Regions from separate parts of the Paenibacillus sp. 19GGS1-52 genome, predicted to be linked through region 3. Evidence: riboswitches for the same ligand, from Rfam matches in the RefSeq annotation. Region 3 holds a riboswitch; each other region holds the start of a gene.
The links. A riboswitch is a leader RNA that binds a small molecule or an ion and turns the genes downstream of it on or off. The one in region 3 is predicted to bind thiamine pyrophosphate.
Positions count from the first base shown of each region.

Region 1: it holds a riboswitch for thiamine pyrophosphate, as region 3 does, so the genes downstream of both, H1230_RS30725 (ABC transporter substrate-binding protein) here and H1230_RS22850 (thiamine phosphate synthase) in region 3, are expected to answer to the same signal.
Region 2: it holds a riboswitch for thiamine pyrophosphate, as region 3 does, so the genes downstream of both, thiC (phosphomethylpyrimidine synthase ThiC) here and H1230_RS22850 (thiamine phosphate synthase) in region 3, are expected to answer to the same signal.

Region 1 is NZ_CP059724.1:6,693,095-6,696,371, reverse strand. Features, by position in the region: gene H1230_RS30735 (ABC transporter permease) at 1-376, opposite strand, end outside; gene H1230_RS30730 (thiamine-binding protein) at 373-666, opposite strand; gene H1230_RS30725 (ABC transporter substrate-binding protein) at 704-1,771, opposite strand; TPP riboswitch at 1,898-2,009, opposite strand; gene H1230_RS30720 (Hpt domain-containing protein) at 2,172-2,531, shown strand; gene H1230_RS30715 (hypothetical protein) at 2,550-3,277, opposite strand, start outside.
Region 2 is NZ_CP059724.1:6,157,783-6,161,059, forward strand. Features, by position in the region: gene H1230_RS28445 (hypothetical protein) at 1-96, shown strand, start outside; gene thiC (phosphomethylpyrimidine synthase ThiC) at 160-1,977, opposite strand; TPP riboswitch at 2,194-2,300, opposite strand; gene H1230_RS28455 (HEAT repeat domain-containing protein) at 2,352-2,792, opposite strand; gene H1230_RS28460 (6-bladed beta-propeller) at 3,061-3,277, opposite strand, start outside.
Region 3 is NZ_CP059724.1:4,891,042-4,894,318, reverse strand. Features, by position in the region: gene H1230_RS22860 (NUDIX hydrolase) at 1-37, opposite strand, end outside; gene H1230_RS22855 (SDR family oxidoreductase) at 232-1,101, shown strand; TPP riboswitch at 1,206-1,307, shown strand; gene H1230_RS22850 (thiamine phosphate synthase) at 1,432-2,040, shown strand; gene thiS (sulfur carrier protein ThiS) at 2,048-2,251, shown strand; gene H1230_RS22840 (thiazole synthase) at 2,407-3,174, shown strand; gene thiH (2-iminoacetate synthase ThiH) at 3,208-3,277, shown strand, end outside.

The DNA of each region.
Region 1 (3,277 bases), 1.8 Mb from region 3:
TTAGGATAATCTTCGGCAGCAGGCCGAAGCCGAACCAGATGACAAGCAGCGGAGCAAGCGCAATGGAGGGAACATTCTGGCTGAGAATCAGCAACGGATAAAAAGCGCGTCTGGTCCAAGGCAGCAGGTGCAGCAGCAGTGCGATGATAAGACCTACCGCGGTACCGATCGGAAAGCCGATCAGGGTCAGCCGCAGCGTAGCCAATGTATGGACCCAGATTCCAGAAGCGTTAGCATTGAATTCACGGATGATGTCGGTGGGACTAGGCAGAATCCAGGCTTCGACATGAAATAGGGAGACCGCCAGCTGCCATCCCGTTAACAAGAATATGACCGCCACAAGGGGCGGCCATATTTGCTTCCAGGTCGATCTCACGGCCGATATTTCTCCGTTAGCTTCTCCATGCTGATGCCATTCGGGTTATGGGCAATCTTGATCTGTGAAATGATGCTGGGACTGCCTGCCGCGACCAAGGCCTCATGCATCTGACGCACAACCTCCAGAAGCTCTGTAAGTTCGCCCTCCATCGTCGTATCCAGCGGATTTACCTGATGCTTCACACCGGATTTCTGAATAACCTCAATTGCTGTATCTACATAAGGGATGGAATCCTCACCATTCGGAGTCTTGGGGATCACCTGAATGCTTAATAGAGTATTTGCCATGATTATATCAACCTTTCTATTTTGTATTTATCGATCACTATTCAGCGGGTAGAAAATCATTCGTAAATGTGCTGGCGACGTCCAGTGGCTTATCCAGCAGCTTCAGACCGTACATCCAGTCGGCGTAATTCTGCCATACTTCAGCCTTCTGCTCCCCCCAGCGGGTAGCATCATCCTGATATTTCGGGCTGAGCCATTTCTGGCTGGCCAGAACCAGCTTAGGGTCTAGATCCGGTACGGCTTTACTCAGGATGGCGGCCGCTTCTTCAGGCTTATCAATGGCATATTGATAACCTTTCGACGTAGCCTTCAGGAATGCCTTCACTATTTCAGGATGATCGGCAATCTCTTTCTCGCTTGTAGTTAGTACAGGGGTGTAATAATCCAATTGCGGTGCATAATCCTTCAAGTACAGCATATCGATGGGCTCGCCGCGCAGCTCAGCTTCGATGCCGGTCCAGGCATAGAAGATCCAGGCAAAATCAATATCACGTTTCACGGCGGTGAAGAAATCGGCTTCCCCGATGTTCACCAGTTTAACCTTTTTCACATCCCCGCCTTCCGGGTCCATGATCGCTTTCATCGCTGCTTCTTCGGCAGGAGAGCCCCAGCCACCATAGGTTTTGCCTTCAAAATCCTTCGGAGACTTGATGTTGCGGTCCTTGGGTGCGGCAAATCCGGAAGTATTATGCTGGATAATAGCGGCGATAGACACGAGCGGCACTCCTTGCAGACGAGCTAAAGTCAGACTTTCTTGGGCACCAATGCCAAACGCTGCTTCACCGGAGGTTACCATCGTGTCGGCACCAGCCGCACCGGGCTGCACAATTTCTACATCCAGACCTTCTTCAGCGTAATATCCAAGATCTTTGGCCACATATAGACCGGTATGGTTTGTATTGGGTGTCCAGTCGAGCGCGATCTTAAGCTTGGTAAGCTCTTTCGGTGCATCCGTGGCAACAGCAGTTGCTTCAGGAGCAGCCTCATTATTTCCGGTAGTACTCACCTTATTGTTGCCGGAATTCCCATTATTACTGCCGCAGCCCGCAATGGCGATGATCAGCAGGCAGCTTAGGCCCATCGTTAATACTTTTTTGACTCCCATGTTTCTTCTCTCCTTTATCTGGTAACGAAAGACCCGGCTTCATATTGATTCCGAAATATCCCATAACAAAAAGCGCCCCGATGATCGGGACGCTGGTTTGGCGCAAGATAGTAGAGGTCACTTGGGACCCGAACTAGTGGCTATTCCTACGCTGGCATTATCCAGATCAGGTATAAGGGTCAGTATCTTGTGGGATACAATCTCAGCCGGCCTAATTCCAGCTCCCCTGATTCTATGAAGTTCACGGGTGTTGCTACGTTCTTACGGTGTATTATAGACGCACACTCCTGTATTGTCCAGCAGCATTCCACCAATTTGAAATATCTTGAAGTGATCTAATGAGATATAATATAACAACAGAATGGCAAACAGAGACTGAATAGGGAAAGGAGGAATCAGGATGACGGACGCTCACATACCGGTACTGGATGAAGAGACCATTTCCGGTATTCAGGAATTGGATGGCGACGGAGAGCCAGAATTGCTGCGCACCTTGCTGGACATGTTCACGAGCGACACCCCGCTTAGAATAGAAGCCTTGCAGAAAGCGATCGATAACAAGGATCTTGCCGAAAGCGCCGGAGTTGCTCACAGCCTGAAATCGGGAAGTCTGGGCATTGGGGCACAGTATCTGGCCTCCGTCTGCGCTGGAATTGAACTTCATGCCAGACAGGACAACCTTGCGGCAGCGGCAGCCTTGTTGCCTGAAGTAAGTGCAGCTTATAAGGAAGCTTGCTCCCAGTTGCAGAGTTTGCTGTAAACAACTGTGGACGGCCGCTTACTCCTCATGGCTTAATCTTTTTTTACGGCGGCTCTTGCTTCCGTTCCACAGCTCTCGAATTGTAAGGATAAGACTGACGAGAATCCCGCTGCAGGTCAGGAAGAGGGCCAAATACTCAAAAGGGGAGTATTGCAGCATTTTGCTCCAGTCGATAGGGTTCTTCAAATCTTCAATGACCTGGTTCATACCGTAAATGCCACTGACTACTGTAAATACGGTTAGGATCATCAGCAGCATATCCCGGCGTTTGGCCTGGAACTTATTCTGGTATTGAAACAGGTCATCCAGAGTTTGCTTCACTTCTCCGAACAAGGCATCATTCCCGTATACTTTACGCAGCTGGATGAAGATCTCCCGACCTTGGGATTGTGAAATGAGTTCTAGAAAATAATATTTGGCCGAGAACTTGGTGATCAAAAAGATTAAATCCTCAATTTCGTCATAATCGCGTGTAATACTAAGACGAGAGTGCAGATTAGCCAGCTTCAGCAGAACGATTTTATGAAAAATACTGAGCAACAAACCATAATAGTATTCCCCGTACATTTGATTAGCCAAGTGGGTAGCGATCTCGGGAGTAGCCCGGCTCAGACAGCAAAAGGTTTGTTCATTCGTTACGTAATAGGTATCCGGGCCCCAGCGGTTATAGCAGTGCTTGTTGATATAATCTGCAATATAATCGGGATCACTGGCGCTAATGAACGGTTTGCCGTGCAGATCGAGCC
Region 2 (3,277 bases), 1.3 Mb from region 3:
CGTCAAACTCGCCAATCGCCTGATTTCGAGCAAATAGGAGCTTCTGAGTCCGGTTCACGAATTTCACCCTTTTTATGGGTCAACAAACCACATTAGCTCTTCCTATGAGGTCCATTGGCTCAGTTTCTGATTTGGAGATAGAGCCATAAAATTCCGGTTTTATTTATAAATCCTCCCGCCACCCTCCTTAAACTCCGCCGCCTTCTCCCGCATCCCAGCAGCGATAGCCGACCGCCCCAGTTTCTCCCCATGCTCTTGAGCCTGCGTCACTTCCAAATCCTGCCCCACCTCATCCTGCCGCCGTGCCGTGTCCCGGATCTCCTGCGAGATGCGCATGCTGCAGAACTTCGGACCGCACATCGAACAGAAGTGCGCCGTCTTGGCCCCTTCAGCCGGAAGGGTCTCATCGTGATATTCGAGCGCCCGTTCCGGATCTAGCGCCAAATGGAATTGATCGCGCCAGCGGAATTCGAACCGCGCCTTAGAGAGGGCGTTATCCCGATCCTGGGCACCTTTGTGGCCTTTGGCCAAATCAGCGGCATGCGCAGCAATTTTGTAGGTAATGACACCTTCGCGCACATCCTCTTTGTTTGGCAAGCCAAGGTGCTCCTTCGGGGTCACGTAACAAAGCATAGCCGTACCGAACCAACCGATCATCGCCGCTCCAATGGCCGAGGTTATGTGATCGTAGCCAGGGGCAATATCCGTAGTCAGAGGACCCAAGGTGTAAAAAGGCGCTTCATGGCACAGCTCCAGCTGCTTATCCATGTTCTCCTTGATTAGATGCATCGGCACATGGCCCGGGCCTTCTACCATTACCTGAACATCATGCTTCCAGGCAAGTGTTGTTAGTTCCCCAAGAGTCTCCAGTTCAGCAAACTGAGCTTCATCGTTGGCATCGGCAATGGAACCCGGGCGCAGTCCGTCACCCAAGGAGAATGCCACATCGTAAGTCTTCATAATCTCGCAAATATCCTCGAAATGCGTATAAAGAAAGTTCTCCTGATGATGTGCGAGGCACCATGCTGCCATAATGGAGCCACCCCGGGAGACGATGCCCGTCATCCGACCCGCAGTCAGAGGAATATAGCGCAGCAAGACACCAGCATGAATGGTAAAATAGTCCACACCCTGCTCCGCCTGCTCGATCAACGTGTCGCGATAAACCTCCCACGTCAGGTTTTCGGCTTTCCCGTCCACTTTTTCCAGTGCCTGATAGATCGGCACCGTACCGATTGGCACTGGAGAATTGCGCACAATCCATTCCCGTGTCGTATGAATATGGTTGCCAGTCGACAGATCCATAATATTATCCGCGCCCCAGCGCGTGGCCCATCTCATCTTCTCTACCTCCTCTTCAATCGACGAAGAGACAGCAGAGTTTCCGATGTTCGCATTGATCTTCACCAGAAAGTTCCGGCCAATAATCATCGGCTCGCTTTCCGGATGGTTGATATTCGCTGGGATAATAGCGCGGCCACTGGCCACTTCTACTCGCACAAACTCAGGAGTGACATTTTCGCGAATCGCAATATATTCCATCTCCGCAGTAATGACGCCTTGGCGTGCATAATGCAACTGGCTGACATTGTGGCCTTTCCGGGCTCTTAACGGAAGCCGCTCCAACCGTGGAAATACTTCTACAGGGGTTTTACCCCAGGTCTTCCCATTATCCTCCGCTTTAATCCCTCTACCTTCATAGGCTTCCGAATCTCCGCGCGCGGCAATCCAGCATGAACGGTGGGGCAATAATCCCTGGCGAATATCCGTGTACGCTTCGGTGTCGGTATAGGCACCACTCGTATCATAAACACGCAGAGGTGCATTCACTTCTTCTAAAGCGGTCCCCGAGGTATTGCTTAAAGTGATCTCCCGCATGGGGACCCTTATATCCGTCCGCGAACCCTCTACATATACTTTACGACTTGCTGGAAAAGCAGACAGATTCACATTCCCCTTCTTCTCTGAACTCGGCATCTTGATTCCTCCTAAAAGTTTTGTAAAGCATACACTTCACTGTTTTCGCTTCGTACAAAACTACTTCGAAAGCATAGGCTAAGTTTTGTAAAGCATACACTTCACTGTTTTCGCTTCGTACAAAACTTGGTGGTGGTTGTAAACAAGAGCGCAGCAAAAAAGCCGCTCCACAATGGAGCGGCTTTATCTATGAACAGCCAAGAAGGCTATACTTGAAAAAGTCCGACTCCACTTTCCTACGCTGGTATGATCCAGATCAGGTTCAAGGGTCCAGGAATTTAATTTTCCCGTCTCAGCCAATTCAGGCTCCCCTAGTGGGTATCTTATTTAGTTAGTTATTAAACTACAGGTATTGGATTCTTTTGTCAACCTGATTACTTCTTCTCAGCAGTCCACATTTTTGACAACCAGCTGTCAAATTCAGGGCCTTTTTCACCCTCGTAAGCATCGTAAATATCCACTCGCATCTTCTTCAGCTTCTCTTTGAACTCTTCAAACGAATGATCCTGGGGCAGACTCTTCTTGATTCTAATAAGAATCTTGGATACGCCCTTCACCAATTCCGGTTTGTTCTTGGAAGGTGCTTTCACATCCTCGCCAAAAGCCTTGAGTTTCAAGTAAGCAGCTTCTTGTACGGTATAGACAGGATCGCTGGTCATTAAACGTGTCAGGATATCAATGATCTTGGAGTGCTTAGTTTGACCTAGCTCTTCAACAGCAGCGAGACGCGCTCTCCAATCTCCGGAGCGGTTCGCCTCTCTTTTTAATTCTTCATAATTTTCTGGCAATTCATTTACTATTTCTTCGTTACTCAAATGACACAATCCCTTTCTTTGTTCAATCTATTGTAAACAACCGATCAATTCATTCAACACCTTAAGACGAGCCTTAGAACCGATAAGTCAATTTTACAGTACTGTTCTCCATCATTTCAATCTTTTCGGCAAAACAAGTGATAAATTGGAGACATTTTCTTATTCCAGCCTTTGTTATGACAGAAAAAGGGTCTATCCCTTAACAGTTTTTCCGACTGCCGGCAGGATAAACCCTTTTGAAGTGAATTAACTATCGTAAAATGTTGATTTACTTACTCTGCTGCGCCAGCATCTTCAGCAATACGGTTATCGCTTCGGCTCTGGTCGTGTTACCGGCTGGATCGAATTGATTCAGGCCTTTGCCTTCGATTAGGCCCAGTTTCTTCACTGCGGCTACCGCACCCTTCGCCCATGTCGGGATGTTCAAGTCATCAGCAAAATTTGTTACCGCATTGGTCTCAAGCGTAAGCTTCAGCGCACTGGCA
Region 3 (3,277 bases):
TTACAGCGACAACGATGTTATGGCTATTTTTTATCATAATTGTTGCTCCTCTTTGGTTTAAATCAAACGCTTAACTAATTATAATTCATACCCTGACCAATAAACCTACTGTTTAATTTTCGTGATACCGTGGTAAAAACATATTGTAAGAAATGTATAAACCAAGACCCTTAAGCCATCCTAAGACGATTCGGCTAATACCCAATTGCAAAGTGAAAGGAGATAGGGAGTATGTCAAGTAACAATCAAACACAGAAAACCTTACCCCCACAGGAGCAGGATCAGCAGCCCGGGATTGAAAGTCAAATGAACCCGCGGCCGAAATACGAGCCGGCAAACTATAAAGCAGCGGGTAAGCTGCTGGGTAAGGCGGCCCTTATTACGGGAGGCGACAGTGGAATCGGACGAGCTGTGGCGGTTCTTTTTGCCAAGGAAGGTGCAGATGTAGTTATATCATATCTCAATGAGCATTCCGATGCGGAGGAAACCAAACGGCAGGTTGAGCAGGAGGGACGGAAATGCGTCCTAATCCCTGGGGATATCGGTGTCGAAGCCTTCTGTCAGGATCTCATCAACCAAACGGTAAAAAGCCTTGGCAAGCTGGATATTCTCATCAACAATGCCGCAGAACAGCATCCACAGGATAAAATTGAGGATATTACCTCAGAGCAGCTGGAACGTACATTCCGGACGAATATTTTTGCCATGTTCTATTTGACCAAAGCAGCAATGCCCCACCTTAAGGAAGGTTCTACAATCATCAATACGACTTCCATTACGGCCTATCGGGGCAGTCCACAGCTGTTGGACTATTCATCCACCAAGGGGGCGATTCTCAGCTTCACACGTTCATTGTCCACGAATCTGGCGGATAAAGGCATACGTGTCAACGCTGTCGCTCCAGGACCTATCTGGACTCCGCTGATCCCTTCAACCTTTGATGCACAAAAGGTCAGTGAGTTCGGTGCAACACAACCCATGAAACGTCCCGGACAACCGGAAGAACTGGCACCGGCATACGTATATTTGGCTTCCGACGATTCGACCTATGTAACCGGCCAGGTTATGCATGTAAACGGCGGGGAAATCGTAAACGGATAAATAATTCCAAGCATGGAACCCTATTAATAGATGTTTCTAAGAGGAATATTATGTTAGTATAATATTCATATTCAATAGTTAATTCAAATAGTAATTTAATATGATGTTGTCACTAGGGGGGCCGCAAGGCTGAGACGGAGAATCATTCCGGACCCTTTGAACCTGATCTGGTTTATACCAGCGGAGGGAAGTGGAGAACGAATGACTGTAATCAGGCTTATAAATCAGCTTATCCTTTACAGATTCCGACTGCCTTCCTTAACGGGAGGCGGTTTTTTTGTGTTTTCTGAGAAATAAGCAGTCTACTAATTAACGGAAGAAGGGCCAGGTATGGTGCAAGGCGAGATCCATTTAATTTCAGATGGCAAGCTCCCTTTAAGGGATTTTATTGAAAAAATGACCGTGCTGCATCCTCTAGCAGATTATATCCATCTACGTGAAAAGCATCTCTCCGCCCGTGAGCTATTGTCAGTGGGTGAGCAACTGCTGCTGGCAGGTATCCCTGCCGCCAAGCTGTTTATTAACGACCGCATCGACGTTGCAGTGACATTGGGCGCTGGTGGTGTGCAGTTGGCTTGGCACAGTCTGAGGCCTGCTGCAGCAAGAGTACTGGGACCTCGCCTGCGTCTGGGGTGCTCAGTTCACTCTTCGGAAGAGGCGTCTGAAGCAGCCCGCCAGGGTGCGGACTATTGCCTGTTCGGTCATGTATATGACACGGCCAGTAAACCGGGACAACGGGGATGTGGGCTGGAGCTTCTGGCGGATGTTGTACGGAATAGTGCCATACCGGTGATTGCCATTGGTGGAATTAAGCCGAGCAATGTGGCCAGGGTGATGGAGCAGGGGGCTGCGGGAATAGCGGTAATGTCCGGCATTTGCGGCGCCGAAGATCCTGTGACTGCTATGAATGCATATCGCACAGCGATGCAAAGGAGGTGAAGGGTGAATGAAACTATGGATCAACGGAACAGCGAGTGAATATTCTGAGGATTATAGAACCATGACCGAGTTACTTAGTCGTTCCGAGTGGTCTGGACGTCTGATTATTGTCGAGTTGAATGGAGCAATAATCAGCAGAGAGGAATATGGAAATGTATGTCTTAACGATGGAGACCGCATTGAACTGGTTCATTTCGTTGGGGGTGGCTGAGGGCAAACAATCAGCGCGATGGTTGGCGCTATCTAGCGTCTTCTGAGTCCGCCAGACTTGATCTGCAACTATGCAGGTTTGATATGTTTATCTCGTTGATCGCATGTTCGAATTCGTTTGTAAGAAATTAGAATTTAATTCAGGAGGCTGATCTCATGTTTGATCCTTTAGTCATTGGAGACACTGTCTTATCCAGTCGGCTGTTCATTGGAACCGGCAAATATAGCCGCAACACACTTATCCCTGAGGTCATTGCCTGCTCTGGCTCAGAGGTGATTACGGTTGCACTCCGCCGGGTAGACCCTGCTGGAGGCACAGAGAATATTATGAATCATATTCCCGAACATATGAAGCTCTTACCCAATACCTCTGGTGCGCGTACGGCCGAGGAAGCTGTGCGTATCGCTCGGCTGGCAAGAGCAGCAGGGCTAGGGAATTGGGTCAAGATCGAAGTCATCAATGACCAGAAATATTTGCTGCCAGATAATCTGGAGACGATTCGGGCGACAGAAATTCTCGCAGCTGAGGGTTTTGTTGTCCTGCCGTATATGAGTCCGGATCTTTCAGTCGCTTTGCGGCTGCGGGATGTGGGTGCCGCCGCCGTGATGCCGCTTGGGTCGCCCATCGGTACCAACCGCGGGCTTAGAACCAAAGAACTGCTGCGCATCCTTATTGAAGAGGTGAATCTTCCGATTATTGTGGATGCCGGCATCGGCAGGCCTTCGGAAGCAGCCGAGGCAATGGAGATGGGGGCAGCAGCAGTACTGCTGAATACAGCCATCGCTACAGCGCGTGATCCGCTGGGGATGGCGGAAGCTTTTCGTGAGGCAGTATCTGCTGGTCGTAAGGCTTATCTGGCAGGCCTAGGTCCTGTTGAAGAAAGCGCGGCAGCCTCTTCACCGTTAACCGGATTTTTGGGTTGATCGAATTCAAGCGGTACTAGGAAATGGGGGATAATGATGAGTTTTTATGAAACGTTGACTGCTTTAGAGAAGTATCCTTATGAGGATCTATGGAAGCAATACA